DNA from 3 places in the Cellvibrio zantedeschiae genome. Region 3 is predicted to be linked to each of the others. Evidence: predicted binding sites of a transcription regulator. Region 3 holds the regulator's gene; each other region holds the start of a gene.
The links. Region 3 encodes sigma-54, which starts transcription at its own class of promoters, with help from an activator protein. Its sites were predicted from a motif close to TGGCACANNNNTTGCNNT; they were not measured.
Positions count from the first base shown of each region.

Region 1: cobA (uroporphyrinogen-III C-methyltransferase) is a predicted target of sigma-54. The motif match lies at 2,594-2,611, and genes of this name have one in related genera.
Region 2: xdp1 (exosortase-dependent surface protein XDP1) is a predicted target of sigma-54. The motif match lies at 3,196-3,213, and genes of this name have one in related genera.

Region 1 is NZ_BMYZ01000004.1:70,045-77,794, reverse strand. Features, by position in the region: gene nirB (nitrite reductase large subunit NirB) at 1-1,644, opposite strand, end outside; gene cobA (uroporphyrinogen-III C-methyltransferase) at 1,696-2,538, opposite strand; gene moaA (GTP 3',8-cyclase MoaA) at 3,129-4,139, shown strand; gene moaB (molybdenum cofactor biosynthesis protein B) at 4,267-4,779, shown strand; gene IE104_RS17060 (putative bifunctional diguanylate cyclase/phosphodiesterase) at 5,049-6,923, shown strand; gene IE104_RS17055 (hypothetical protein) at 6,930-7,145, opposite strand; gene IE104_RS17050 (glycoside hydrolase family 9 protein) at 7,696-7,750, shown strand, end outside.
Region 2 is NZ_BMYZ01000005.1:98,338-106,087, forward strand. Features, by position in the region: gene IE104_RS18650 (tryptophan halogenase family protein) at 1-422, opposite strand, end outside; gene IE104_RS18655 (hydrogen peroxide-inducible genes activator) at 503-1,438, opposite strand; gene IE104_RS18660 (cation:proton antiporter) at 1,707-2,987, shown strand; gene xdp1 (exosortase-dependent surface protein XDP1) at 3,262-4,089, shown strand; gene aroE (shikimate dehydrogenase) at 4,145-4,975, opposite strand; gene hemF (oxygen-dependent coproporphyrinogen oxidase) at 5,066-5,980, opposite strand; gene tsaC (L-threonylcarbamoyladenylate synthase type 1 TsaC) at 6,080-6,649, opposite strand; gene IE104_RS18685 (Dabb family protein) at 6,885-7,292, shown strand; gene dprA (DNA-processing protein DprA) at 7,390-7,750, opposite strand, start outside.
Region 3 is NZ_BMYZ01000001.1:504,577-512,326, forward strand. Features, by position in the region: gene IE104_RS02260 (YhdP family phospholipid transporter) at 1-2,975, shown strand, start outside; gene yjgA (ribosome biogenesis factor YjgA) at 3,041-3,559, opposite strand; gene IE104_RS02270 (HPr family phosphocarrier protein) at 3,670-3,939, opposite strand; gene rapZ (RNase adapter RapZ) at 3,942-4,811, opposite strand; gene IE104_RS02280 (PTS sugar transporter subunit IIA) at 4,871-5,317, opposite strand; gene hpf (ribosome hibernation-promoting factor, HPF/YfiA family) at 5,332-5,622, opposite strand; gene IE104_RS02290 (RNA polymerase factor sigma-54) at 5,692-7,338, opposite strand; gene lptB (LPS export ABC transporter ATP-binding protein) at 7,525-7,750, opposite strand, start outside.

The DNA.
Region 1 (7,750 bases), on a different contig from region 3:
GGTGTCTTGCAAGCCAATGTGTTTCTTGTCGAGAACATATTCGTTCCAGAAAGACGCGAGGATTGAACCCACCGCCGGCTTACAAATATCGCAACCCAAACCTTTACCGTGACCATCCAACAATTCGTCGAAGGTTTTGATTTTTTTGATGCGAACAATGTCGGCCAACTCTTTACGTGAGTGTGGGAAGTGTTCGCAAATATGGTTGCTCACTTCTACACCGAGTTTCACCAACTCGGCATCCATAATTTGCTTAACCAGTGCAGTACAACCACCGCAAGAAGTTGATGCTTTAGTGATGGCTTTGATTTCGCCCATGGTGTTTGCGCCGTTTTGCACTGCGCAGCAAATTGCACCTTTGCTCACGTCCATACAGGAACAAATTTGCGCAGTTTCTGGCAGAGCGTCTACACCCATACCGTGGCTTGCACCATCAACAGAAGGCAGAATCAAACCGTTTGGATCTTCCGGTAAATCCATTCCGTTTACGCACATTTGTTGCAGAGTACCGTAGGCTTCTACATCGCCTACTAATACCGCGCCCAATAATTTTGTGTTGTCTGCAGAAACAATAATGCGTTTGTAAACTTCTTCTACATCGTTGCTGTAGGTGTAGCTCAATGAACCTGGGGTATTGCCGTGTGCGTCGCCAACAGAAGCTACATCCACACCCAACAATTTCAATTTTGTACTCATATCGGCGCCGGTGAATTGCTCATTGCCGCCAGTGATGTGCGACACAGCAACTTTCGCCATGTGATAACCCGGTGCAACCAAACCGTAAATACGATTATTCCAAAGCGCAGATTCACCGATTGAGTAAACATCTGGCACAGAGGTTACGCAGTTGTTATCAACAACGATACCGCCGCGGTCACCAACTTGAATACCGCACTTGCGTGCGAGTTCATCTTGCGGGCGAATACCGGCAGAGAACAAAATCATATCGGTTTCTAAATGGCTGCCATCAGCAAAGTTCATGCGGTAGCGTGCTTCGGTACCTGCAACAATTTCAGTAGTTGCTTTTTGTGTATGAACTTTTACACCGATTGCTTCAATTTTACGGCGCAATAATTTACCGCCGCCTTCATCTAATTGAACTGCCATCAAACGCGGAGCAAATTCAACCACGTGAGTTTCAAGGCCAGCCGCTTTCAATGCAGCTGCCGCTTCCAAGCCTAACAAACCACCACCAACAACTACACCTACTTTGCTTACTGCAGATGAAGCGGTAATGGCTTCCAAATCTTCGATAGTGCGATATACCAAGCAGTGCTCGCCATTGTTACCGGGAATTGGTGGAACAAATGGGAATGAACCTGTAGCGAGAATTAATTTGTCGTAGCCTTCGCGACGACCAGAAGCAGTGATCACTTCTTTGTTTTCAAGATCGAGATCAACTACTTTATCTTTCAAAATAAATTCAACGGATTTTTCGTTGTAATAATCTTCGCTGGTCAGCATCAAATCTTCAGCAGTTGAACCAGAAAAATATTTTGATAACTGAACGCGGTCGTATGCCAAACGTGGCTCTTCCGAGAAAGTAATGACCTGATAATTTGCAGCATCAGCGTGGTTCACCAAATTGTCGATGAACTTGTGACCCACCATGCCGTTACCGACTACAACAATACGCTTCTTCATAATTGCCTCACGTTTTTTAACGCTTTTTGGTTTAACTAAAAATAAATTTGATTAAGCTGATAGCTGAGCTTCTTTAATCCAGGCTTCAACTTGTAACTGTTCTTTCATGTTCACAACTTTGCCAACGATAATCAGCGCTGGTGATTTCACTTTCTCACGCAACACCGCAACCGGGAAATTTGCCAAATCAGTAATAATGTCGCGTTGGTCTTTGCGGCAACCGTTTTCGATAATCGCTACCGGAGTATCTGCCGCCACCCCGCCTGCTAATAAGTTGTCAGAAATATCGCCAGCGCGAGTCAGACCCATGTAAAACACCAGGGTGTGATTTAATTGCGCGAGCGCATTCCAATTTACGTCGAGAGTTTTTTCGGCATGACCAGTTACAAAAGTGCAACCTTGTGCAATGCCGCGGTGAGTCAGAGGGATATCCGCATATGTGCTGCAACCCGATGCAGAGGTAATACCTGGAACTACTTCCGCCTCAACACCTGCTTTGCGCAGCTCTAGCAACTCCTCACCGCCGCGACCAAATACAAAAGGATCGCCACCTTTAATGCGGCACACGTTCAAACCCAATTGCGCTTGATTAACGAGCAATTGGTTTAAATCTTCTTGGGGAATACTGTGGTTGTTTTTAACTTTGCCGACGTAGAGCGCAGGCGTATCTTTGGGAAAGAGTGCGCAGATTTCTTCGCTGACTAATTGATCGTAAAAAATGATGTCGGCAGAGTTAATTGCACGCAGTGCTTTTACGGTTAACAAATCTGCATCGCCTGGGCCGGCGCCAACCAACCACACTTTGCCCGTACGCGCTGAGCGTGGCTTGTGCAAATCATTCACACGACCGTTGATAGGCGTGGATGTTTTGGTATTTGTGACGGTATGTTTCATAGTGGCACCTTTCAGGTTTACCTGGATTAATTCTCCAGGTTTGCATGAAAGGGATTGTGCAAGCGCAGTGCCAATGTAAAAAAATGCGTAAAGCTAAAAATAAAACCCTTTTATTTCATAGGTTTAATCAACGAGCCTCGCAAGTATGCAGGCTCTTCCCTATTCAAATCAGGAAGAACAAAGAAGAGCGCGTGATTTTTATTGGTGCATGCGCGCGCCATAAGAAAGCAAAAATATATCTTTTGATTTTTTCGTTATGCACACATATAAAACAAAGTAATGGTGCACAGTGATCCATAAAAATGCATTTTTAATTTTTTGATGTAAAAAATCTCAACCGGCCATATTCGCTAACCATCTTTAACCAAGCTTCACCCTAATTGATTTGCAAATTTCGGGTTGGATATGCCAAATTCACCGTTTTGGAGCATGAAATTTAGTATCCAGGCTGGATGCTTGGCTTGATAAGTGCTCAAGAACCTCAAGCCCAGACTATTAGATCGAAAATAGAAATAGTTTATTGCTCAGGTGTAACTTGAGTGGCTCCCGATAGCGCTATAAAGTAAGCAATCACCCATACGAATATTGCCATGCACTCCATACCATCTATATCACCCGCCCTCGTCGATAGTTTTGGCCGCGCCATTACTTACGTGCGCCTGTCGGTGACAGATAGATGCGACTTACGCTGCATTTACTGCATGGCGGAAGACATGACTTTCTTGCCGAGAACAGAAGTACTTTCTATAGAAGAGTTGGCGTTATTGGGAAAAACGCTGTGTGACCTGGGCGTCACCAAGTTGCGAATTACCGGTGGTGAGCCCTTGATTCGCGGCGGAATTATCGAATTAATGCAAAACCTGGGGCAAATCCCGCAACTTAAGGAACTCTGCCTTACCACCAATGGCACCCACCTCGCCAAGCACGCCCAAGCATTAAAAGATGCAGGCGTAGATCGCATCAATATCAGCTTGGATACCCTCAGCCCGGAACGCTTCAGGCAGCTAACCCGTTTTGGTGATATCAACCAAGTATTTGAAGGCATAAAGGCGGCGCAGCGGGCGGGCTTCCAACACATTAAACTCAATTGCGTTGCCCTCAAGCACTACAACGCCGATGAAGCGACCGAGCTGGTGCGATTTGCGTTAAACGAGGGGCTTGATATCAGTTTTATCGAGGAAATGCCGCTAGGCAAGGTAGATGGGCATGGTCGAGCAGCGGAGTTTGTAAGCAGTGCGGAGCTGCGGGTACAAATTGCGCAACACATTCTTTTGAAGCCCAGCTCAACAACGACCGGCGGGCCATCGCGATACTGGCAGGCCGAAGGTTTCGGGTCACGGGTTGGCTTTATCTCGCCCCACTCCGAGAATTTTTGCAGCAGCTGCAACCGCGTCCGCATTACCGCAACCGGCAAGCTAATCCTCTGCCTGGGACAAGAAAACAGCGCCGATTTGCGCAGCGCCATGCGCTCCAGCCCTACCCCGGAGCTGACCTTGCGCGAAACCCTACTAAAGGCGATTGTGCATAAACCCGAAAAACATGATTTTGATTTAGCAGATGAGCCGCAAATATTGCGATTTATGAGTGTGACGGGGGGGTAAAGCCTAACAGCATTTGTTAAACAGGGAGTCGTCATCCTCGCGTAGCGGGGATGACGACTCCCTACTAAACCGCCAACTTTTTTAAACGCTGAGAGAAAGCGTCGTCATTAATTATCACAGGATTTCCATGTCATCCCAAAAAGAATTTGAACCGCTGAATATTTGCATCCTCACCGTATCCGACACCCGCTCGCTGGAGACAGATACCTCAGGCCAAAAGCTGCAAGATTTATTAACGGCTGCCGGCCACACATTGCACGACCGTAATTTAGTGATTGATGATATTTATCAAATTCGCGCCGTTGTTTCACAATGGATTGCAGATAAGCAGGCACAAGTTGTTTTGATTACTGGCGGAACCGGCTTTGCAGGTCGCGATAGCACCACTGAAGCAGTTACACCTTTGTTTGATAAAACGGTGGTGGGCTTTGGTGAATTGTTTCGCCAGGTTTCGTACGACGAAATTGGAACCTCTACCATTCAATCGCGCGCAACCGCAGGCCTTGCAAACCGCACGCTAATTTTTTGCCTACCGGGATCGACTGGTGCTTGCGTTACTGCGTGGGAAAAAATTATTGCCGAACAATTAGACAGCCGCCATAAGCCGTGTAATTTTGTAGGCCAATTACGAATTCAATAAAATCTTCCCATTAAACTTGTGCGCATTTATGTGGTGCACAAGTTTATTTTTATGCGCGCTATTGCAGCCGCGCAATTTACTCAATAATTTTTCAATCCTCCTTTATTTACTTTTGGGTCGCCTTTTTGTGCCATTAAGTGGCATTTTCATTTAGAAATGTCATCGATTACAAAATTATCGTGGTAAATATGACTATTTGATGGTTTTGGCAAAGTCTTTGCTATTTACATTTGCCGCGTATGAAATTTACGCTTGAAAAAGACATTGCTATGAACGATTTTCTCTTGGGAAAGGCTACAGTCCCAGCTTTATTGGCAGCCATGGACGCGCTCACACTTGAGCAAGACTTCCAAATATTTTTTAAAAAAGCAGCCACATCGGTGTGTAAATTATTGAACGCCGACGGCGCAGCTTTAATTTTATTGGATGAGCGGCGCGAATTTTTTGAATACCATTTATTCGAAGGCGCGCAAGAAGAACGACTCAACCCGTTCAAAGGCATGCGCTTTCCTGCAAATGAAGGTATAGCCGGGCGCGCGCTTAAATTAAAAAGCAGCATTTATGTACGCGACTATTCGCAAGACATGGATGCAATGCCAGATCTCATTAAAGGTGGATTGGCCGCCAACTTTGTTATTCCTTTAATATCCTCGGACCAGGTTATTGGCGTGCTGGCATCCTCCTGGTTCAGCGAACCCGCAGATGTTATTCCGCCACAAATATTTTTATTGGCCGAACGAATTGCCAGCCAAATTGCAGTAGCTTGTCATCGCGAGCAATTGGAAAAACAATTGCGCTCATTGGTTAGCATAGATCCACTCACCCAACTCAACAATCGCCACGGCATAATGCAATTTCTTGATCAAAAAGCTGATCAACTTGCACGGCACAATCGCAGCTTTGCATTATTTTTTATCGATCTGGATGGATTAAAAACTGCTAACGACCAATGGGGCCATGAAGTTGGCGATAATATCCTGCGCGATGCTGCGAATCGTTTGCGCGATGTGGTGCGCAAGAGCGATTGTATTGGTCGATTGGGGGGCGATGAATTTTTAATTATTGCAGAGTGCGATGAGCATAGCTTAGCTATTCTGGCCACTCGCTTTATCCAGGCGTTGCGAATTCATTTTGGCAAAGGCCGAAAACGCGGGCGAATTTCTGCCAGTGTTGGAATTGCTTTTTCGCCCGTCGACGGCACCGAACCAAATACTCTGCTGCGCAAAGCAGATGCGGCCATGTACTCCGCAAAAAAAGAAGGTGGTGACAGGTTTAACTTTGCGTCGCGCATTGCCACTAGTGAAAGCGAAAAATCGATTTCTGCGGTCGATATTGAAAACGCACTGGATTCAGATGAAATCTGCCTTTGGTATCAACCCATTATCTCGTTGCGCAACAAGCACGTTATAGGCTATGAAAGCCTGGTTCGCTGGCAAAAAGCAGATGGCCAATTAGTGGGCGCCTTACCGATTATAAAAGCTATTGAGTCGGCCCGCGGCGATTTGGAAATTCGCTTTGGCAATTGGATTTTGCAAAAATCAGCACAACAAATTTCAGAATGGAAAACCCAGGATTTTTTTCACGATATCCACATCAATATTTCAGCAAGGCATTTTCTACATCCTTCGTTTTTGCAAGAGCTCCATAAAATTCACACACAATATGCAGATGCATGTCACTCATTGATTGTTGAAATTACAGAATCAGCAATGCTGGATGATATGGAACGCGCGCGCAGAATTATTTTACGCTGCCAGGAATTAGGGGTGCGTGTTGCAGCAGACGATTTTGGTACAGGATATTCTTCGCTAACCTATTTAAAATATTTGCCACTCAACTCATTAAAAATTGACCGATCTTTTGTCACCGATTTACCGCACAATCAAGTCGACAGAGATATTGTGAGTGGAATTGTTTCTATCGCCCACGCATTAAATTTATTAGTGGTGGCAGAAGGCGCAGAAAACGATGATCAACTGGAAAGCTTAAGGGCTTTAGGTTGTGATCAGTTACAAGGCTACGTCATTAGCCAACCTATGCCACTTGAACAAGTGATGCCTTGGCACAACCTTTACAAAACGCGTAGCAATAATTATTTTGAGCGAACTAACGCAAAGCTAGCCGCAATTCCGAAACATGCTTAAAATTTATTAATACGTGGTCGGCAAATGCTTGAGCATTTCGCGGCGCGCCGCAATCAACTCTTTATAGGTTTGAATCATCGTAAAATTAACGTAGTTGCCGTTAAGTTTTAAAGCATCCTGTTGACATTGGTACTCAGCAATTTCTGCCATAAGTTTTGCGCGGAGATCATCTGTACGCGCAAGCTCAATTCCAACACCCATTTGATGTGCTATTTTTTTCATCTCAATTGCTCCTTAGTCTACAGCCTTAGCGGGATGCTTGTGCTTCCGAACACCATAATTAAATAAACGCACGGCATGCTCGCCGTGAATCTGAAACACTAACTGTTTATAAAGCATAGCGCAGCCGCAAGATATTCAAGCACAGTTGCTAGACCGTTTACTTCTGTATGCCACGCGAAAAAGGCTAGCTATATAAGCCTTAGCAATAAATGAATTTTTAAAGAAGTTATCGGCAGGGGAACGAGTTGACGCTTCTATTCTTTTCTTTCGTATTTTCAATAACCTGGAAATTCCAACGAGAAATTGATGTTCTTATAGTGAAAAAACGACTTACCAAACTTTACATCGATAACATCTTTTACCCCGCACCAATCCATTCTCGCTCGTGTCAGAATACCGCCTGTTGTCAGATAATATGTCAATAACAGCTAGCAATGAGCGGTGAGTTTCTCGCCACTTCTCTGGTTCGGATCACAATCGAGATCAATCTCAGCCAGCCCTTTGATACTGACAGCAGCGTCAACACAATCATAAGTTGAGAGGAAATAAGATGTTACTCAAAAAAAAGGTTGCGCTTGCAGCAACCATATCGGCTTTGGTAATCA
Region 2 (7,750 bases), on a different contig from region 3:
TGCTCCGCCATCACCGAGCAGGGTGAAAAGTCTTGCAGTGGCGATGTGTCGCCTTGCATGGTGGCTTTTAACCAGCATTGATAAAAATCGTGCGAGCCAATGCGTTTGCCGATAACACCGAAGGGATGGAAATAGGATTCGTTTTTTTGTCGCCAGTCGATAAATTTAATGCCGAGTTTGAAACAGGCCTGCGTATTTTGCACAAATTGTTGTTCGTCGATGCCGAGGTTTTGGATCAATCGTACAACGGGAGGAATTGTAGATTCACCGATACCGATTGTGCCCAAATCATCTGACTCAACCAATTCGATTTCGCACAAATTGGATTTGAGGTGATAGGACAACATGGAAGCTGCAATCCAGCCTGACGTACCGCCACCCACAATCACGATTTTTTTTATTGGATTAATACTGCTTGTCATTTGTGTTTTGCCGCTCTCGCTGAATCAACTACTGAAATAAAATTGTTATCAAAAACATAAGAATCTTTGCGCATAGATTTTTACCAACTGGCGTTTTCCACTAACAAACCGGAGCTGCTAGTGTCATGTGCAGTGGTGAATTGCCAGGTACAAGCTTGAATTGCGCGGCGCACTGCATCAATCGCTTTATGACGTGGAAAGCTCGCGCGCCAGGCAAGGGAAATTTTTCGTTTTGGCTGCCCTTGTAAAGGTCTTGTCGACAAAGCTTGCGCAGAAAAAAGCGCGGAGCTGGTGGCCGACGACGGTAAAATACTAACGCCTAAACCAAGCGCGATCATGTGGCGCAACGTATCCAGACTACTGCATTCAATGCTGTTGTTTTGCGCCGCTGGATAAACCGCCAACATTTGTGTGCGCAGGCATTGTTTATCGCTTAGCAGCAAAAAAGTTTGATCTTCAAGATCATTCAATCCGATGGATTTTTTGGCCGCTAATGGATGGTTGAGCGGCATCACTAATTGCAAAGGCTCGCTGTAAACTTCCTGGCTGACAATATCTGCTTCGGTAAAAGGCTGGGAGATTAAGATGGCATCCAGCTCGCCAGTGCGCAGTTTTTCGCGCAAGTCGCTGTTGTAGCCTTCATAGCAAGTTAACGAGAGTTGGTTTGCGATCAACCGCAATGAGGGAATCAGCTGGGGCAGGAGCGAGGGGCCGAGAGTAAAAATTGCGCCCAATTTCAACTCGCCAGACAACTGATCTTTATCGGCCGCGGCCAGAGCGGTAATCGCATCAGCCTGACTTATCACGCGCTGGGCTTGGGCAATAATCTGTTCTCCCATTTGGGTTGCCCGAATACCGGATTTACTGCGCTCAAACAGCAGCACCCCCAAATTATCTTCCAGCTTGCGCACCGCCATACTCAAAGCTGATTGGCTGATATTGCATAGCTCGGCCGCACGACCAAAATGTTGGGTTTGCGCAAGGGTTACCAGGTAGCGAAGTTCAATCAGGGTCATAAGGTTCTGCTAAATACGAAATTTCTATTTACAGGATGGCCGGAAAGCCGCAGCCAGTCTACTCCCGAATGATCAATAGGTAAAATTGATTAGGTTTGAATTGAGGTGTTTTCTGTCATTCCTGTACAAATGGCGACTCTCCTTTGATCCGGCATTCCATGGACGGAATGCTCGCTTCTCCTACCAGAGATAGAAATGGAGAAATTCAGGAGTGCACGTGCAAGACCAAGTAAAAACACACATTAAAAAATAATAAGTCGGTGATCTTATGACAAATGCTCAACTTTCAGTCCATTTTTTCCTCCAGATGCTTGTCATCCTGGCTACCTGCCGTGGAGTTGGCTGGCTCGGTAAAAAATTCCTTAACCAACCCCAAGTCGTCGGCGAGATGATTGCGGGTGTACTGCTTGGCCCAACCCTGTTTGGCCTGCTCGCTCCGGAATGGCAAAAGGCCCTTTTCCCAAAAGAATCTATCAGCGTACTTTACGTATGTGCCCAGGTAGGTGTAGGTCTTTACATGTTCATTGTGGGCTTAGGCTTCCGCAAGGATCACTTTAAAGCCAACGCCGGCGCTGCCGCCGCTGTGTCTATTTCGGGTATGGCTGCTCCATTCGTTGTAGCAATCATGATCACACCTTGGTTGATGACTATTCCAGGCCTTTTCTCTGATAAAGCTACCCAGTTCAACGCCACCTTATTTATGGGTGCAGCGATTGCAATTACTGCGTTCCCCATGTTGGCACGTATTATTCACGAGCGTGGTTTAACCAACTCCAAGCTTGGCACCTTGTCGCTTTCAGCAGGCGCTATTGATGATGCTGGTGCCTGGTGTGTATTGGCCATCGTATTAGCCAGCTTCGGTGCCGGTGCTTCTTTAGCCATCACAACCATTGTTGGCGGCGTGATTTTCGCCAGCGTGGTATTGCTACTTGGCCCACGTCTGTTCGCTCCATTGGGTCGTATCGTTGAGCGCGAAGGTAAAATCACCCCCAACGTATTGGGCATTACTTTGATGGCATTTATGTTGTCTGCCTTTGTTGCGGATGGTATTGGCTTGCACGCTGTATTCGGTGGCTTCTTGCTCGGTACCGTAATGCCACGCGGCAAGTTTGTTGAAGAATTGAAAAAGCAAATCGAGCCATTCGCTGTGGTTATCCTTTTACCAACCTTCTTCACCTTCTCTGGCCTCAACACCTCTTTGACCATGATCAATAACGTTGAATTGGTGTTGATCGCGCTCGCAGTATTGGCTGGCTCTATTATCGCTAAAGGCGGCGCTTGCTACGCAGCAGCTCGTTTGTGCGGCCAGGACAATCGTACCGCTCTGGGCATTGGCGCTTTGATGAACTCACGCGGCTTGATGGAATTGATCATCATCAACATTGGCTTGCAAAAAGGCGTAATTGGCACTGGCCTCTTCTCTATGCTGGTATTGATGGCAATTGTCACTACCTTGATGGCATCACCTCTGTTTGAATATGTTTACGGCAAAAAGGCTCGCGAAACAGGTGAGCTGGATGCACTAGACCCCAGTGCAGCAAACGCCTAGTAATCCCGCTGTTCCAAGAACAGCTTCTGGACAACCCCCAGAAAACTTTAGCCGCCTTTAAGGCGGCTTTTTTATGGGCACAATTTATGACCATCCTGTCACGCCTATCTTCATCTCGGCACCTAAATGTCGATTTTCTTTACAAAAATATTTCAGCCCCACTAATTTTGTGACCAGCATCACACTAAAATCAAGGGATTACGCGCCTTGGTATAGCTTTTGCTCACTTCTTAGTCAGTTGTTTTCAATGCCATTTAATATCGGGATTAACCAAATGCCATCCATAAAAAACCTCGCTCTCGTTGTCATTGCCAGCCTGTTTGCTGCCGAAACCTTTGCTGCTCCTATTAGCATCACCCTTACCAGCCCAACCTCAAGAACGGGGGTGGACTCAGATTCTGCTTATGCAATGAGTTATAACTATGTTAAGCCCGAAGTAAGCTTAAATTTGACCGGTTGGACTTATGGTGTAACAGAAACAGTAGTGAACGACACTTGTAAAACCTGGAAACCAAAAACCAAAACTACGCCCAAGACCTGTATTGCCTGGAATACTAAAACCACAAAAACCCCAGACAACAAAGCTAAACAAGTGCTGGTTGGCAATTTCGGTTCAAGTAATGGGATTGGCGTTGAGAAGGCTAGCACTCCAAACCATGCAATGGACAACGAAGGCGGTTACTTCGATATGGTAATGCTGTCTTTCAGCAGCTTAGTGACCTTGAACAGCATTGACTTAGGTTGGATTTCGAACGATAGCGATGTTTCTATCCTGGCCTTCAATGGTACTCCGGGCCAGTTATCACCTGCGGGCAAAAGCTGGGAAAGCCTGTTAGGCAATGGCTGGCAATCAGCTGGCAACTATTACAATGTAGGTAGCAGCCCTAAAACCGTTAACCCATTAAACATTACGTCTCAATATTGGTTAATTGGTGCTTACAATCCTTTACTGGATAGCATCACTAAAGACACCAATACCGATTATTTTAAGCTGCAAGGCATTAAAGTGACCAAAGTGGTAAAAGTACCTGAGCCAAGTGCATTGGTATTGTTAGGTCTTGGTTTATTGAGCCTGGTGGCTGTACGTCGCCGCAAAATCTAATCAATCCGGTTAGTAAAAAGGGCGCTTTGAATTATCAAAGCGCCCTTTTTTATGTTTACTTTTTTTCGCTCAGTTGTCGTCGCAGCGCTGTGATAACCGGTACGACCTCCGGGCGAATATGTCGCCACAGATAAAAAGCTTCTGCTGCCTGACCAACCAGCATGCCCAAACCATCGGCGATTTTTGCCGCGCCATTTTCCAATGCCCATTTCAAAAACACGGTTGGCTCGGCACCGTACATCAAGTCATAGCAATAAGCATTGGGGTTTAACAAATCCGCAGGTAGGGGCGGTAGGTCTCCGCTCAAGCTTGTTGATGTACCGTTAATAATCAAATCGAATTTTTCGCCTGCCAGCTGCTCGAAACTGCTCGCTTTCACATCGCCCAAATCATGAAATTCTGCAACCAGTTCTTCGGCTTTGGAGAGGGTACGATTCGCAATCACTACCTGGATTGGGTGCTCCGCTAACAGCGGCTGTAAAATTCCGCGCACCGCTCCGCCAGCGCCCAAAATCAACACACGCTTACCTTGAATCTCCCAGTCAAGGTTGTGCATGTCGTGCACCATACCTATGCCGTCGGTGTTATCGCCCAGGATTTTGCCATCGGTTTGTAGCGCCAGAACATTAACCGCACCGGCTCGCTGCGCGCGTGGCGTTAACTCCTGCGCAAAACCAAATGCTTCCACTTTAAAAGGAATGGTGACATTCAAACCTTTGCCGCCCTGCGCAAAAAATGCCTGGACGGTTTTTACAAATTCATCCTCAGCCACCAGCTGTTTCGCATAATGCAAATCCTGCCCCGTTTGCTCGGCAAACTGGCGATGAATAGCGGGGGATTTGCTGTGGTTGATGGGGTTGCCAAATACAGCGTATTGATCGGTCATAGGAATCCAAAATATCGATGCAGCACAAGCAGTCACCCCTTTTAAGGGATGACAGGATTAGCCAATAAGCATGCTGCTTTTATCGGGAATTTATTTCAACCAGTCGCGCTGCGGCAAAAATTTTTCGTAAAGTTCGGCCTCAGCGCTGCCGGGTTGGGGATTATAGTCATATTCCCAGCGGACTAAAGGGGGAAGGGACATAAGAATGGATTCTGTGCGGCCACCGGTCTGCAAACCGAACAAAGTGCCCCGGTCGTACACCAGGTTAAATTCTACATAACGACCGCGACGATAGAGTTGGAATTGGCGTTCACGCTCGCCAAAAGGTGTATTTTTCCGGGCAGCAAGAATTGGCTGGTAGGCGGGAACATAGCTATCACCTACAGCGCGCAAAAAAGCAAAGCTCTTATCAAACCCTTGCTCATTGAGATCATCAAAAAACAAGCCGCCCACACCGCGCGCCTCATTGCGATGCTTGAGGTGAAAATATTCATCGCACCATTTTTTGTAGCGCGGGTAAACATCCTCGCCAAATGGATCGCAGGCGTTTTTAGCGGTTTGATGCCAATGCACCACATCAGCTTCGCTGCCGTAATAGGGAGTTAAATCATAGCCGCCACCAAACCACCACACCGGCTCAGCACCTTCTTTTTCGGCGATAAAGAACCGCACGTTAGCGTGGCTGGTAGGCACATAAGGGTTATTCGGATGGATTACCAGCGAAACGCCCATGGCCTCGAACGCGCGGCCAGCCAATTCAGGGCGATGGGCCGTGGCGGATGCGGGCATTTGCGTGCCGTGAACATGAGAGAAGTTAACACCACCTTTTTCGATCACAGTTCCGTTTGCCAAAACCCGTGTGCGACCACCGCCACCCTCAGCGCGAACCCAGGAATCCTCCACAAAACCAGCTCCACCGTCCTCCGCAGCAAGTGCGTTGCAGATGCGGTCTTGTAAATCTAATAGATAGGCTTTAACGGCTGATTTATCAGGGGCATTATTCATAGGAAGTTTTAACTCTGAGGCGGATTCTGAACGCCATTCTACTGGGCACGACTAGAAAGCGCTAAGCCCGGAATTTGATGTATATCATCCAGCCTGTAATTAACCAGCGCGTACTACTTCGCCGGTCATCAGATCGCGAATTTCGGAAGGATTTGCGCGCTTACCAACGGCACCCGAGGTAATTGCATCCAGCTCATCGCCAAAGTATCGGTGAACATCAAAACCTGTACGCGCAGGAGGGCGACCCTGGGTATTGCAAGAAGTAGATACTATAGGTGCTCCGAAAGCGCGGCTAAGGCCGGCAGCCACCGGGTGATCCGTCACACGCAGGGCAACGCCAGTGTAATCGCCAGTTATCCACTTGGGCGCAATACCGTTATTAGGTACCAGCCAAGTCACGGGACCGGGCCAGGTTTTTTTGATACGTTGCCGCTGAATATCGTTCAAATGATAGATAAAAGGTTCGAACTGGCTGATATCTGCCGCCAACAGGATTAAACCTTTATTAACAGGACGCTGTTTCATGTCCAATAACGCCATAACCGCGTCTTCATTGAAAGGGTTACAACCCAAACCCCAAACCGCTTCCGTCGGATAGGCGACAACGCCGCCCTGCCACATTTGTTTAGCCGCATATTGAACACGGGGATTTAACGACCAATTCATCATAAAAAGCGCCTTAAAAGTAGATGTTGGCAATCTACCGAAATAAGGGCCGCAAGGGAACCTGGGAACACGGCTTTCGCCAAGATTCAGCGTCCGGCGTTTACGAAATTCAAACTCAATATCTTTAAGGCTCAAAGCAAACCATACAAATACTTGGGTAATATTGCGTAAAAATGGTTGTGCTTACTGTGAATCAGCGTAATTTTCAAAATCCTAACTATTAATACCCGGAGCAATAATGACTACTACTCGCCGTAAATTCCTTACCGCCGGTGCTGTTACCGGTGCCGCACTTGCATCAGCAGGCACTTTGGCTGCGGCTCCCAACACCGCGCCTAAACTCTTGCACCATGTTTTTTTCTGGCTCAAGAACCCCAACTCCGCCGCCGACCGCGCCAAATTAATTGCCGGTGTTAAATCCCTTGCAGCTATTGAAACTGTACGCAGCATCCATGTGGGTGTTCCGGCATCGACGGAAAAACGCGATGTGGTCGATAACTCTTACCATGTATCTGAATTGCTAGGTTTTGATGATGTAGCGGGTCAGGATGCCTATCAAGTGCATCCGCTGCATAAAAAGTTTGTCGATGAACATCAACATTTGTGGAGCAAAGTGGTGGTGTATGACGCGATGAAAGTGGATTAAGGGCTCGCTGGATTTTTACTACTTGTAAAAAATCGCGTTAGAAAACCCCGCTGCGGCGTTCCGGAGCGGGGTTATAAGCGTGCTAGATATAAATCACTCATACCCGCTGATAACCAGCACCTATTTGTTGCACGAACCCCTTGATCTCCAAGCCAATTAACTGGCCCGCAATTGAACCCACCGCAATGCCGGTACGCTCCACCAAATCATCGATATTGACCGGGTCATAGCCCATAGCGCGGATAATTTGTTGCTCCGCCGGTGATAACAAATCGAGCGACTTTTCGTCCAATTCGGTTTTTTTAGCCGCCTTTTGTTTCAATTTGTGCAAGTTTTCCAATTGATAACCGAGCATACCCTGCAGCTGATCAACAATATCCTGGCCTGTTTCCACCAAAGTTGCGCCCTGGCGAATCAGTTGATGGCAGCCCCTCGCCAAAGGATTGTGAATAGAACCC
Region 3 (7,750 bases):
TTGGGCCGGAAGGTGAATTGCGCAATGTGCAATTCGCCATTCCCACCCAAAATCCTAAAGCTTGGGAACTACAAGCTAATCTTGCCAAAGTAGGGGTAAACGCATGGCAGGGTGTTCCTGCATTGCGCACCGTTGATGGGTTCGTGTATGCCAACAAAAATGGCGGCTTTGTCGATATCGACAGTCGCGAAGGTTTTAGCATGCATTATTCTCCAACCTATTCTGCGCCTATGGAATATAAACAGGCCAAAGGCCAGGTCGCCTGGTGGCTGCAACCGGATAAGAACCAGATCTACGTTAACAGCGGTGCTTTGGAATTTATCAACGGCGAGGAGCACGCCAAAGGCTATATGTGGTTATCCCTTCCCTGGCAGAGAAACACGGGTGACATAGATCTTTATTTGCAGATTGGTGCGAAAAAATTAAACGCTAGTCTTTACAGCAAATACACGCCTGCTGTTGTTCCGCGCTCCTTGCTGGATTGGTTGGAAAAAAGTATCGGCCCTAACAATGCTGGTTTCGTTGATCAAGTAGGGTTTGTTTATCGCGGTACGCTTAACAATCGCAACCCCGCCGCACGCAGTCATCAGCTCTTTGTCGATATCAAACACGCCCAATTGAACTATCACCCGGAATGGCCGGCGCTGGATTCTATTGACGGGCGTTTACTGGTTAGTGATAACGATGTGGCAGCAAGTGTGGATAAGGCCAGGTTATTTAACAGTGATGTTGGCGTAACACAGGTCAATGTTAATCCGAATCCTGACGGTCATGGCTCGCTCTTGCGTGTGAATGGCAGCGTAGAAGGTGGTGCGGAGGATGGTCTGCGAGTATTGCGCGAGAGTATGTTGCGCCGTTATATAGGCTCCAACATGGACACCTGGAAGCTCGATGGCAAGATGCACACCGAGCTAAATATTGCGGTGCCGCTGGATCCAAAAGGCACAGGCGCTACGCAGCAGGTCGATATAGATTTGGAATCGCCCAATTTTGAAATGGGTAATTTAAAGTTGGTTATGCAGGATGTTCAGGGACATCTCAATTTCAACGAAACCACAGGTTTGAGCAGTGAAGGACTCAACGGAGTTTTGTTTGGCCAACCCGTAAAAACGTTGCTGAGCACCAGAAAACAGGGCGATGCCAGCCAAACATTGGTTGAAGTCAAAGGCGATGTTGATGCCCAAGCCTTGGCAAAATGGACCCAGCGCCCCGAGGTTTTGTTTCTCGATGGTCGTGTTCCCTATAACGCGACTGTAGAGTTAAACCATAAGTCTGCTACGGCTGATCCAGCAAGCAATTCACCTTTCGCCGTTGTTACAGTTACCAGCCCATTATCCGGTGTGGCAGTCGATTTGCCGGCCCCCTATGGCAAAACTGCTGAAGGCGAACGTTTCTTCAGATTCAAAATGTCCATGTCCGATAAGGTTTCGCTTATCGACATGGTTTATGGCGAAAACGTACAAGCGCTGTTCGAGCTGGATCCCCATCAGGAAAATAAATTACTCAATGCCAATATCGCACTTAACGACAGTGCCAAGCTGGCGATTGAACCGCAATTTTTATTGAGCGGTAATGTGCCGGGATTGGATATTGAACCCTGGAAAAAAGTCCAACAACGCTATTTGGGTTTCGGTGCCCAAATCGATGCGCTGAAGCCTAAGGCATCAGCGGCACATGGCGAAACCAGTTATCAACCTGAGATTCCGATTACCGAAGAAAGCCCGGTATTAGTGGCGGGTTTGCCTTTTCGTGCGCAGGTTTTGTTGGGGCATTATCAAGTTGGTCCGCTCGCTCTGGACGATATTCATATCCGTGCCGAGCGCTTATATGACGCCTGGAAAGTTGCGTTCAAGAACCCACTGCTCGATGGTGAAATTCGCATTCCCAATGACTCTGCCAAACCATTGCAGATAAATTTGGAAAGCCTGCGTCTTACCAGCGCTTTGCTGGGAGCAAAAGAAGTTGAAGCAGCCGTAGTGGCAGGGCAGTTACCGAAAGTGCCCGGCATTAGTGTAGACCCACGCACTTTGCCCTTGGCCGATATGTCCGTAAAAGCGCTCTATATGGACGAAGTTAATTACGGCAATTGGTCTTTGCAAATAAGACCGCAAGCGCAGGGAGTTTTATTCGACAAAATCAACGGCACTGTAAAGGGTGTGACTGTTGGTGCTATGAGCACCTTGGATGCAGATAACAAAATCGTGAGCAACAGCGCCGGCGCAAAAATGGAATGGCTTGTGAGTGAGTCCGGCTCAAGTACACATTTTATTGGCGAGCTTTCCGCGACGGATTTGTCAGCAGTTTTGCGCGAATGGCAAAAGCCTGACATGCTGGAAAGTAAGCTCGCGCGTTTTAAAGTTGATGCAACCTGGAGTGGTGATCCTCAAGATTTCGCGTTGAAAAAAATGGCAGGCAATATTGATGTCTGGATTGAACAAGGCCGCTTTAAAAACAATCCAAGTCCAGGCAGTGATGGCTTGTTGAGACTAATGGCCGTGCTGAACTTTGATTCACTCGCGCGCCGTTTGCGTTTGGATTTTTCGGATCTTTATCAAAGCGGATTGGCTTACGATCAAATCAGCGGCAAAGTAAATTTCACGCCAGGCACAATGACATTTGTTGAACCGCTCGACGTTAAAACGCCATCGAGCCGTTTACAAATGGCAGGCAAACTTGACTTGGAAAATGAAAAAATTGACGCACGTTTAGTTGCCACTTTGCCGGTTGTTGGCAGCTACACTTTTTTCACCGCGTTAGTTACAGGTTTACCTGCAGCAGCGGGAATATATATCGTCAGCAAATTATTTAAGAAACAGGTAGATCGCGCTACCAGTATCAGTTACAGCCTGCAAGGCAATTGGAACGATCCAAAAATGAGTTTTGATCGTCTCTTTGAAAGTGAAGATGAATTGATTAAAAACGTAAATAAAGAAAAAGCGCCCGCAAAAAACCGAAGGCGTAAGGTACAAAATTAGATTTAATATAGACAAAAAAATAGGAGGCTAATGCCTCCTATTTTTTTGGAACTTTAACGCCAAAATCAATCTTGCAGTTCAAGTTGCTCGCGAATAAAAGCGAACAATTTGCGAGAGCTTTTAGGTGGGAGGTTTTCGTCGCGTTCTTTTTGCGCGCTGCGTACTAATTGTTTCAAATGCTGCACATCAATGCCGGGGCAGTTAGTAACCAATGTTTGGAAAATTTGTTTATCGCCTTCAATTAATAAATCGCGGAAGCGTTCTATTTGGTGTTGGCGATGTACGTATTGATCACTGCGTGCTTGCAACTTATCAACAGCAGCTTGAATTTCTTCATGATTGGTTTCACGCATTACGCGACCAATGAATTGCAAGTGACGACGACGCGCTTCGCGATGCGGCATTTTACGCGCCTCGAGAATGGCATCTAAAAGTTTTTCTTCAGCGGGAATGGTGGCCAATTGCTTATCGTTCATTTCGATAAGCTGCTCGCCCAACTTCTGTAGAGCAGTCATTTCGCGTTTTACCTGCGATTTGCTCTTGATGTAGTCGTCGGGGTTGATGTCGTCGTATTTGTAAACCATAGGATTGCCTAAACGGAGTGTTACCGGTGTTGCTTGCAGATGCTGATCAAAAAGGGCGCACAGGGTAGGTGAACCAGCTGCAAATAACAACCTTTGTTTGGCAGCAAATTCTATTCATCTTCCTCAAAGCGGTTGTTAATTAAGGCTCTAATAGCGTCCATTGCCTGGGTTTCGTCATCACCTTCGGTTGACACTTCAAGGTTGGTACCCTGGGTTGCGGCCAATAGCATCAGGGACATAACGCTTTTTGCATCTACCCAGCTACCGTTTGTGCGAGCTTGGCTACGGCAGCCAAACTGGGCCGCTAAAGTAGCAAACTTGGCAGCAGCACGAGCGTGCAGGCCGCGTTTGTTAATAATAGGAATGGTTTCCGTTAACATAGTTAATTTTTCTTGTGTTTGTTTATATCGCGATGACGCACCTGCACATCGCCAAATTGTTCATTAAAATGCGCTTTGAGCCGTTCGCTCAAGTACACAGAGCGGTGTTGTCCGCCGGTACAGCCCACCGCAACGGTAATGTAGCTGCGGTTGTTGGCTTGATAACGTGGCAGCCAGCGGCTCATAAAGTCTTCTATGTCCTGATACATCTCATTCACGGCGTCTTCTGCTTCCAAAAACTCAATCACGTCCTTATCTTTACCCGTCAAGGGGCGAAGATTGGGTTTCCAGTGAGGATTCGGCAGGCAGCGCGCGTCAAAGACGAGATCTGCATTTACCGGGATGCCATGTTTAAAGCCAAAAGATTCAAACAATATCGCCATGCTGGACTGGCTGCGGCCGACTACGCGCTCTTTCACCAAATCGCGCAGTTCATGCAGGGTCAAATGGCTGGTATCAATAATTTGATCCGCGGTATCGCGAATAGGTTCCAGCAATTCCTGTTCGTTCGCAATCGCCTCAGCCAAATTGGTGTGTTTGTCGCTGAGCGGATGCTTGCGGCGTGTTTCGCTAAAGCGCTGGATCAATACAGACGATTGGGAGTCCAAAAAAATCACCGTGAAGGGCAGGTGTGCCTCTTTCAGGGTGCTGATCATTTGCGGGAATATTTGCAAGTCTTTCCAGGCGTTGCGAACATCTATACCAATCGCGAATTTATGTTGGTCGTCTTTGTGGATTTCGATTTGTGCAACCAGTGCGGGCAACAGGCTTACAGGTAAATTATCAATGCAGTTGTACCCCACGTCTTCCAACACGTGTAGGGCGGTACTTTTGCCTGAGCCGGATAATCCGCTCACAATCACTAACTGCATAATGTTTCCCTATATGAACCAAATCGATTTGGTTCAAAAAACCTGGAGCTTAAAAATAATCAGCTGATGGCTGCTTCGTAAAGTGTGCTGTTGTCGCTGGCGGCACGTAAACGCTGGCGAAACTCACTGCGTGTTAATGCACCGGCCAGAGCGGCCAAATTTTTCAAATGTTCTGCGTGTGAATCTTCTGGCACCAGCATGGCAAATAAAATATCGACAGGTTCATTGTCGATAGAATCGAATTCAACGGGATGCTTTAGCGTAATAAGTGCACCTATAGCACCCGCGCTGTTATTGATGCGGCAGTGCGGGATTGCAATGCCGTGCCCAACGCCTGTTGACCCCAAACGCTCGCGCGCAAGAAACCGACGCACTAAATCATCGGCATCAATGGTTGAAATATCTTGCGCAATAACTTCTGCAAGTAATTCCAATGCGCGTCGTTTGCTGCTGGCCTCAAGGCTACTGCAAGCGCGTTCGGGTGTTAACAGTGATTGAATTTGCATAGTTGTCCGAGCTTTTAGCGATGGCTGCGCATCTTTTCTTTATGTTTAATTAGCTGGCGATCCAATTTGTCGGCCAGGGAATCTATTGCTGTATATAGATCGGGATCTGTGGCATCGGCAAAAATATCTTTTCCGCTAACGTGTAAAGTGGCTTCCGCTTTTTGTTCGAGTTTATCAACCGAAAGAATAACGTGAGTATTAGTGATGCGGTCGTGATGATTGCTTAAACGCTCCAATTTGCTGATCACGTAATCTCTCATTGATTCGGTAACTTCTACGTGGTGGCCACTGACATTTATTTGCATAGATACATCCTCGGTGGTTACATGAGTGCCAAATGCACTCACAAAATATTTCCAGCTTAATATTTTCAGTTAAAGTGTTTTGCGCTCATTCGATGGCGGAATGTTGAGCGACTCGCGATATTTAGCAATGGTGCGGCGTGCAACCTGAATGCCTTGTTCGCCGAGTAGATCGGTAATTTTGCTATCGCTTAGTGGTTTTTTAGGGTTCTCCGCGCTCACCAGCTTTTTGATCAGGGCGCGAATGGCTGTGGAAGAACATTCGCCACCGGAATCTGTGCTCACATGGCTGGAGAAAAAATATTTCAGTTCAAAAATACCTTGCGGTGTGTGCATAAATTTTTGCGTAGTCACGCGCGAAATAGTCGATTCATGCATCTCAACAATTTCCGCAATATCATGCAGTACCAATGGCTTCATTGCTTCGGCGCCGTACTCCAAAAAGCCTCGTTGTTTTTCAACGATACAACTGGCCACTTTTAACAGGGTTTCGTTACGGCTTTGCAAACTTTTCAAGAACCAACGCGCTTCCTGCAAATTGTCTTTCAGGAATGTATTGTCACTGCTGGAGTCCGCACGTTTTACCAGCGATGCATAATCAGAGTTGATGCGTAAACGCGGCGCTATTTCCGGATTTAACTCTACCATCCAGCGGCCTTCACGTTTTTCCACAAAAACATCGGGCACTACATATTCTGTTTCACCGCTGGCAATCATGTCGCCGGGGCGTGGATTCAGGCTTTGAATCAAGCTTACCGCTTGGCTAAGCTCATCCTCTTTAAGTTTGGTCCTGCGCATTAACTGGCGGAAATCGCGGCTTGCCAGTAGTGGTAAATATTGTTTGGCAATGAGTTTTGCTTCGGCCAAAAAGGGCGTTGAAGCATCGAATTGTTGCAGCTGCACACTCAAGCATTCGGCCAGGTTTTGGCTGCAGGCGCCGCAAGGATCAAACTGTTGGATGCGGTGCTGAACCGCTTCCACTTCATCCAGCTCCAAATCATCCCATTCGGTGATCAGGCCACTGAAAATGTCTTCTAATGTGACTGATAGCATTCCGCTAGGTTCAACCGCATCAATAATTGCCATGGCAATTATGCGGTCGCGATCAGACATAGGCGTGAGATTGAGTTGCCACATAAGGTGGTCGTACAGCGAATCAGTAGCGGCGCGGCGACTTTCAAAATCGTTGTCGTCGTTTTCGTAATTGGTAGATCCACTGGATTGGCTGGTTTGGTATACGTCATCCCAACTGGTATCTACGGGTAAATCGGCAGGAATGGCTTCGTTCCATTCGGTTGCGCTTTCGCTGTAATCATCTGTGCCGGCGTAGTTATCGGTGTCAGTAAAACTTTCGCTTTCTCTGAAGCCATCGCTGTCACCAAAATTGGTTTCGCCAAAGCTTTCATCGCCAAACTTTTCGCTGCTGGATTCGTTGTACGTCATCTCACCGGAATAGCTCTCGCTAAAATCGTCGGTACCGCTATCGCTGGTGGCTGCTATTTCCTGGGTGCGAGCGTAGTCGCTGTCTTCAAATTCGGTATTGGATGATGACGGAGTATCAAAGCTATCTTCCACTTCCAACATGGGGTTGGAATCAAGAGCTTCCTGAATTTCTTGTTGGAGATCTAAGGTCGATAATTGCAACAGGCGAATCGCTTGTTGCAACTGCGGGGTCATGGTCAGTTGTTGACCGAGCTTGAGTTGTAGAGATTGCTTCATTATTCGAACGAAAAACCCTTAGCTAGCGAAAGAGGCGAGCAAAAAACTAAACACTGTTAGATGGAGTTTAGTCAGGGTTTGACGACTAGGCAATAACTCAATGGCGCTAAAGGGAAATATTTAAAGCAATCTTTATGCCTAATGGTTAAGGATTTTAATTTGTCAAGGAAATGGACGACGAAAAGCTTAAAGTTTGAAGTCTTCGCCAAGGTAAACCTGACGAACTTTATCGTTGGCGAGAATAACGGAAGAGCTACCGCTGGCAATGATATGACCTTCGCTAACAATGAATGCTGTTTCGCAAATGTCGAGGGTTTCGCGCACGTTGTGGTCGGTGATTAACACGCCAATGCCGCGATCTTTTAGGTGGCGAACAATTTCTTTGATGTCGGCAACCGAGATGGGGTCAACG